2 regions of the Stenotrophomonas sp. PS02301 genome follow, and region 1 is predicted to be linked to the other one. Evidence: predicted binding sites of a transcription regulator. Region 1 holds the regulator's gene; the other holds the start of a gene.
What was found. The regulator FliA, encoded in region 1, starts transcription of late flagellar genes. The targets are predictions, from matches to a motif close to TAAAGTTTNNCNNNCNNNGGCCGATAA.
Positions count from the first base shown of each region.

Region 2: a site for FliA is predicted at 1,924-1,950, ahead of QMX81_RS11215 (HDOD domain-containing protein). Genes of this name have one in related genera too.

Region 1 covers NZ_JASCOO010000013.1:8,260-11,663, forward strand. The annotation lists gene QMX81_RS05450 (protein phosphatase CheZ) at 1-615, opposite strand; gene cheY (chemotaxis response regulator CheY) at 615-1,007, opposite strand; gene QMX81_RS05460 (RNA polymerase sigma factor FliA) at 1,024-1,770, opposite strand; gene QMX81_RS05465 (MinD/ParA family protein) at 1,767-2,654, opposite strand; gene flhF (flagellar biosynthesis protein FlhF) at 2,641-3,404, opposite strand, start outside.
Region 2 covers NZ_JASCOO010000038.1:26,587-29,990, forward strand. The annotation lists gene QMX81_RS11205 (autotransporter serine protease) at 1-579, shown strand, start outside; gene QMX81_RS11210 (Glu/Leu/Phe/Val dehydrogenase dimerization domain-containing protein) at 659-1,756, opposite strand; gene QMX81_RS11215 (HDOD domain-containing protein) at 2,044-3,162, shown strand; gene QMX81_RS11220 (phospholipase D family protein) at 3,164-3,404, opposite strand, start outside.

The DNA.
Region 1 (3,404 bases):
TTACAGTCCCAGGTCCGAGAGCAGGTCGTCGGCGTCGTTCTGTGACACCGCATGGCGATCCAGGCCCTTCAGGGCCGGGCCGGCCAGGCCGTTGTTGTCGCGCTTGTTCTCGTCTTCCTGCGGGGGCAGGCCGAGCGCACCGAAGCCCTCATGCACGCGACGCACGATCCCGACCACGCGGCGGATGATCTGCCCGGTCAGGTCCTGGTAGCTCTGGGTCAGCGCGATTTCGGTGAGGTTGTGGCGGATCCGGTCCAGTTGCTGGCCCTGGTCGGGCGTCAACCCGTTGGCGCGCAGCTGTTCGGTGAGCGAGCGACATTCTTCGGCCAGGTCCAGCGTGCGGTGGGTGGCCTGTTCGGTCATCGCCACCACGTGGTCCAGGCGCGCGCAGGCGTCATCCAGCTCGCCGGCTTCGCTGGGCAGGCTGGGCAGTTCGCCCAAGGCCTGGCCGAGCTCGCGGGCCAGGCGGTTCAGGCCGGCCATCATCGGCTGCGTGCGCAGCGCGGCGAGGGCGTCGATTTCCCGGCGCCAACCGGCTTCGTCACCGCTTTCCAGCGCGGCCAGGGCATCCTGCAGGCGCTGCACCAGCGCGGATTTGTCGCTCAGGGTTTCCATCAGGCGCTCGCCGCCAGGCGTTCGAAGATCTTGCCGAGCTTTTCTTCCAGGGTCTGGGCGGTGAACGGCTTGATGATGTACCCGTTCACGCCGGCCTGCGCCGCTTCAATGATCTGCTCGCGCTTGGCTTCCGCGGTCACCATCAGCACCGGCAGCGTCTTGAGCTTGGCGTCGGCACGCACGGCCTTGAGCAGGTCGATGCCGGTCATGACCGGCATGTTCCAGTCGGTGACCACGAAATCGAACGGCTGGCTCTGCAACAGCGCCAGCGCGGCATGCCCGTCCTCGGCTTCGGCCGTATTGGTGAAGCCCAGATCGCCCAGCAGGTTCTTGACGATACGACGCATGGTCGAGAAGTCGTCGACGATCAGGATACGCATGTTCTTGTTCAAAGCACTTTCCTCGATTTCAATGGTTCTCGAGGCCGGCGTCTGCCGCCTCGAAGATCTTCAGCCGGCCCCGCAGGCGCAGCACGGCCTGGCCATGGATCTGGCACACGCGCGATTCGCTGACACCCAACACGGCGCCGATCTCTTTCAGGTTCAGTTCCTGCTCGTAGTACAGCGACAGCACCAGCTGTTCGCGCTCGGGCAGCAGGCCGATCGCGTTGCCCAGCTCACGCCCGAACTCGCCGCGTTCCAGCACCTGCTGCGGGGTCGGGCCGCCCTGGGCGACGGTGTCCAGCTCGCCCTGGTCCTCGATCCGCGATTCCAGGCTCAGCACCTGGCCCCGCGAGGCGTCTTCCATCAGGCGCAGGTAATCCGGCAGCGGCATGTCCATCGCGGCGGCCACTTCGGTGGCGCTGGCGGCACGGCCGGTGCTCTGCTCCAGGCGACGGATGGTCGCGGCGGCATCCCGGGCGCGGCGGTGCACCGAGCGCGGCACCCAGTCGCCACGGCGGATTTCATCGATCATCGAACCGCGGATGCGGATCGAGGCGTAGGTTTCGAACGAGGCGCCCTGGTCGGCGTCGTAGCTGCGCGAGGCCTCGATCAGGCCCATCATGCCGGCCTGGATCAGGTCGTCGACCTCCACGCTGGCTGGCAGACGTGCTGCCAGATGATGGGCGATGCGGCGGACCAGATCCGAGTGCTGGGCAATGCACTCGTTGGCCGCGGTCCGCTGGACTTCTTTGTATTGTGCTGCGCCCTTCATACCGTCACCCCGCGTTGCTTGAGGATGCGTTCCAGGAAGAATTCGACCCCGCCACGCGGCTCGGTCGGGGCCTGCCAGCGGGCGGTGCGGCGCGCGATCTCGGTCAGCGCCAGGGCGGCCGGGCTGGACGGGTAGGCCTTCACCACCGGCTGCTGGCGCTGCACCGACAGGCGCAGCCAGTCATCCTGCGGCACGCAGCCCAGGTAGTTCAGCGAGACATCGGCGAGGAACTTCTCGCAGACGCGGCTCAGCTTTTCGTACAGCACGCGGCCTTCGTTCGGGTCGCGCACCATGTTGGCCACCACCTGGATCCGGTCCACGCCGCGCTCGCGCGAGAGGACCTTGATCAGCGCGTAGGCGTCGGTGATCGAGGCCGGCTCATCGCAGACCACCACCACGGTGTCCTGTGCGGCCTGGCAGAAGGTCAGCACGCCATCGGTGATGCCGGCGGCGGTATCCACGATCATGATGTCCAGCTCGCGCTCGAGCTCGGAGAACACGTTGACCAGGCCGACGTGCTCGGCCGGCTGCAGCTCGGCCATGTGGCGGCGACCGGAGGCGGCCGGGACCACCAGCACGCCGCCGGGGCCTTCCATGATCACTTCTTCCAGCGTGCAGCGCCCGGCGACGAGGTCGGCCAGGGTCACCTTCGGCTGCAGGCCGAGGATCACGTCGATGTTGGCCAGGCCGAGGTCGGCATCCAGCAGCAGCGTGCGCTTGCCCATGTCCGCCAGCGCCACGGCCAGATTGGCCGAAACGTTCGTTTTGCCCACGCCGCCCTTGCCGCCGGTGACGGCGATGGTGCGGACCGGGCCCAGCGGCTGGCTTCGGGTAGCCGACAACGGGAAGGTCTTGGTCAGCTTGGCGTACTCACGCGACGGCATGGTTCAACTCCGGGTTGCAGGGCATATCGGCCGCGCGGCGCAAATCTTCAAGGCGAAGTACAAGATTGGCCGCACTGGCACGGTGCAGGTCTTCAGGAACGTCCTGGCCATCGGTGACCCAGGTGATCGGCAGGCGGTGATCCACGGCCACCGACAGGGCGGTACCGAAGCGGCCGGTTTCGTCCAGCTTGCTCAGCACCACGCCCTGCGGGTTGGCGGCGCTGAAGCGGCGGACCACCTCGTCCATGTCGCCGAAGCTGGTGTTGGCCGGCAGCACCAGCAGGGTGCGGATCTGCTCGGCGGCACGCAGCCACTGCAGCTGGGCCGCCAGGGCGCGGTCGCGCGGGCCCAGGCCGGCGGTGTCGATCAGGACCAGCTTGTAGTCCTTCAGGCGTTCCAGCAGCTGGTTCAGATCGCTGCCGCTGCTGGCCTCGTGGACGGCGATGCCGAGCTGGCGGCCGAAGCCGTACAGCTGCTCGCGGGCGCCGATGCGGCCGGTATCGGTGGTGACCAGGGCGACATCGCGGGCGGCATGCGCCTCGGCGAAACGCGAGGCCAGCTTGGCGATGGTGGTGGTCTTGCCGGCGCCGGTGGGGCCGACCAGGGCGATCACGCCGCCGGCTTCCAGCGGATCGACCGGGGCGATCGGCAGCTTCTTGGAGAGCAGGCCGAGCATCAGGCCGCGGCCACGGTGGGCCTCGGTATCCAGCGGAATCTGCATGGCCACGTCGCGGCTGATGCCGGCGTCGA
Region 2 (3,404 bases), on a different contig from region 1:
ACCGGCCGTGCGTATGCGATGGGCCAGATCGGCGCCGGCCAGTTCACCCGTGAGATCGATCGCCAGTTGCTGCTCGGTGCCGGGCAGTACGGCGTCAATGCGCGCTATGGCGGCAGCTTCAGCGCGGCCAGCGTGGAGTCGGGCTACCGTTTCGGCAATGCCACTGCCTCGCTGACGCCTTACCTGGGCGCCGAGTACGCCCGGGTGGACAGCGATGGTTTCAGTGAAACAGGCGGCATGGGCTTCGGGCTGCGCGCGCGCGATGCCGTGAGTACGCGCAGCCAGGCGTTGGCCGGCCTGCGCGCCGAGCGGCGCTGGGGCGGCTGGTCGCTGCGCGGCTATGCCGAATGGCAGCAGCATTTGTCCAGCGACGGCCTTTCGCTGGAGGCCAGCTTCGTCGGCGTCGAGGCCTGGGCGCCGGTAGCAGGGTTGCAGCCGGCCCGCTCGGGCGGGTTGTTCGGGCTCTCGCTGGAGTCGTGGTTGAGCCGCAACAGCCGACTGGCGTTCGGGTACGACCAGCGCTTTGGGCCGCGCGGCGATCTGCGTCAGGTGCAGGTGCGCTATTCGGCTGGGTTCTAAACGCGGGCCTGGCCGCGACGCAAAAAAAAAAGAGGGCGCGATCGATGATCGCGCCCTCTTCGTTTGTCAGCGCAACGGCTCAGTTGCCGCGCAGGCTGCCCCGGCGCGGCGTGCTCCGGCCCAGCGGCATCTTCAGCTTGCCGATCGACAGGATGCGCGATTCGGCGATCTGGTCGGCGGCGCGCTGCGGGGCGATGCCCTCGCTCTGCGACAGCGCGAAGATGCGGCCGAGGTTGTGGTAGATGCTGCGGATCAGGCGCATCGCGCGCTCACGGTTGTAGCCGTCGATCTCCAGCGAGACGTTCATGACGCCCCCGGCGTTGACCGCGTAATCCGGTGCGTAGAGGATGCCGCGCGCGTGCAGCTCGTCGCCGACCTCCAGGCTGGAAAGCTGGTTGTTGGCGGTACCACAGACGATCTTGCACTTCAGGCGCGGCAGGGTATCCGGATTGATCGCGCCTTCCAGCGCGCAGGGCGCGAAGATGTCGGCGTTGACGTCGTAGATGTCTTCCGGCTTGACCGCCTCCGCACCGTATTCGGTGACAGCGCGGTCCACGCGCGTGCTGTCCAGGTCGCTGACGTACAGCTTGGCGCCACGATCGCGCAGCAGCTTCACCAGTTCCATGCCGATATGGCCCAGGCCCTGCACCGCGATGCTGGCCTTGCCCACTTCCTCATGGCCCAGCTTGTGCTGCATCGACGCCATCAGCGCCTGCAGCGCGCCGTACGCGGTGAACGGTGCCGGGTCGCCGGAGCCGCCGTGCACCTGGTGTACGCCGGTGACGTACTCGCTCTCCAGGTAGATGTTTTCCATGTCGTTGACATCGGTGCCGACGTCCTCGGCGGTGATGTAGCGGCCACCCAGCGAATCGACATAACGGCCGAAAGCGCGGAACAGCACTTCAGTCTTGTCGCGCTTGGGGTCACCGATGATCACCGCCTTGCCACCACCCACGTTGAGGCCGGCCAGGGCGTTCTTGTAGGTCATGGTGCGGCTCAGGCGCAGCGCATCGGCCAGGGCCTCGTCGGTGCTGGCGTAGGGACGCATGCGCACACCGCCCAGGGCCGGGCCGAGGGTGGTGTTGTGGATGGCGATGATCGCCCTCAGACCGGCGTCGCGGCTGTGGCAGAACACCACTTGTTCGTGACCGGTGGTTTCGAGGGTTTCAAATAACATGGTGGCTCCGATGGTGCGAACGGTGGCGAACAGCGGCGAACGCGCCAGCAAAAGGTGGGTTGTAAAACAAAAAAAGCGACGTCGTCGGGTCTCGGACGGGTCGCGCGGCGCCATTCTAGTGCATTCCGAAGGACGGTGTTGTCAGGGGTCCTGCGCACCACGGCCATTAAAGTTGCTGAAGCGCAGGCCGATGCCGTGGCAACGGTGTGGATGGCCGGTCATCGCAGGAAGGATCACGTGGGCGCAGTCGCAACAAGGCAAGTGCGGGACCCGGCGCGTCCAGGGCCATGGGCATGAACGGCGCGATGGTCGTCGGCGCCGCTGTGCTGGCGCTGCTTGGCATGGCCGCTGTGCTCGGTCACCGGCGGCGTGCCGTGGTGGCCCGGGCGATGGCGCGTGGCGCCGCCACGCACGGGCGGGCCGCGGCGTTGCCGGTCGCCCCGGTAGCGCCGGGTACCGATCCGGTGGGGGTGCTGCAGGCCGGGCTGCATACGCTGGCACTGGTGCCGCGCAGTGGCGATGCCGCCGACGCGGCGGCCCCGCGCACCGTTGAACTGCGTGATGCCGTCACCGCGTCGCTGCTGGCGCGGGACTGGTCGGCCAAACACCTGCCCCGCCGTCCGCAGCTGCTGCCGCAGCTGATCCAGACCGTCAACGACAGCGACGCCTCGGCGCGCGCAATGGCCGCGATCATCAGCCAGGACCCGGTGTTGACCGGCAATCTGCTGCGCATCGCCAACAGCCCGGTCTACCGGGTGCAGGCGCGCCCGGTGGAGACCCTGCAGCGCGCGGTCACCCTGGTCGGTACCGATGGCATCCGCCAGATCATCAGCGCGGTGCTGGTGCAGCCGGTGATGCAACTGCAGTGCGATGCCTTTCCGCAGTTCAGCGCGGTGATCTGGGAGCATGCGCTGCTGGCCTCGCGCGCTGCCGCCGACCACGCACGCACCGTGACCCATGAAGATGGCTTCGCCGCGCAGTGGCTGGGCCTGACCCAGGGCCTGGGCGCGGCGCTGGTGATGCGCCATCTGCTCGATGCCTGCACGCAACAGGCGCTCGCCGCCCCGCCGCGTGCGCTGGCGGCCGATCTTCTCGACAGTTGGACCCTGCCGGTGGCCAGCCGCATCGCCGCGGCATGGGAGCTGCCCAAGGCCGTGCACGATGCCTTGATCCGCCAGAGTGGTAGTGGATTGGCGGCCAGCCTGCGCTTTGCGCGTGCGGCGGCGGCGGCCAGCCTGCTGTGCCGCCATGGCCAGATCGGTCAGGTCCAGGCGCTGGCGTTGCTGGAGCAACTGGACGACACGCCGCCGCATGCACTGCAGTGGATCTGGCGGCGCGTGCACGGGCGGCCCGTGGAAACGCTGGAGGGCGAAGAGGCCGAGCTGGACGTGGCCCAGGCCGGCTGAGCTAGAGCTGCGACTCCAGCGGCAGCCAGCTGATCGCGCGTGCGCTGGCCCGCAGCCAGAACCCGGTGTCCGGTTCGGTAGACAGCCAGTGCGGCGGCTGCGCATCCCGCTCCAGCCAACGCACGTCGCCGTCCGGTCCCAGGGCCACCCAGTAGCTCTGGCGTGGGCTGGCCAGGCGCAGGTATTCCCCGCGCAGCTGCGCGGCCAGGACCGGATCGTTGAACAGCACGCCCATCTCGGTG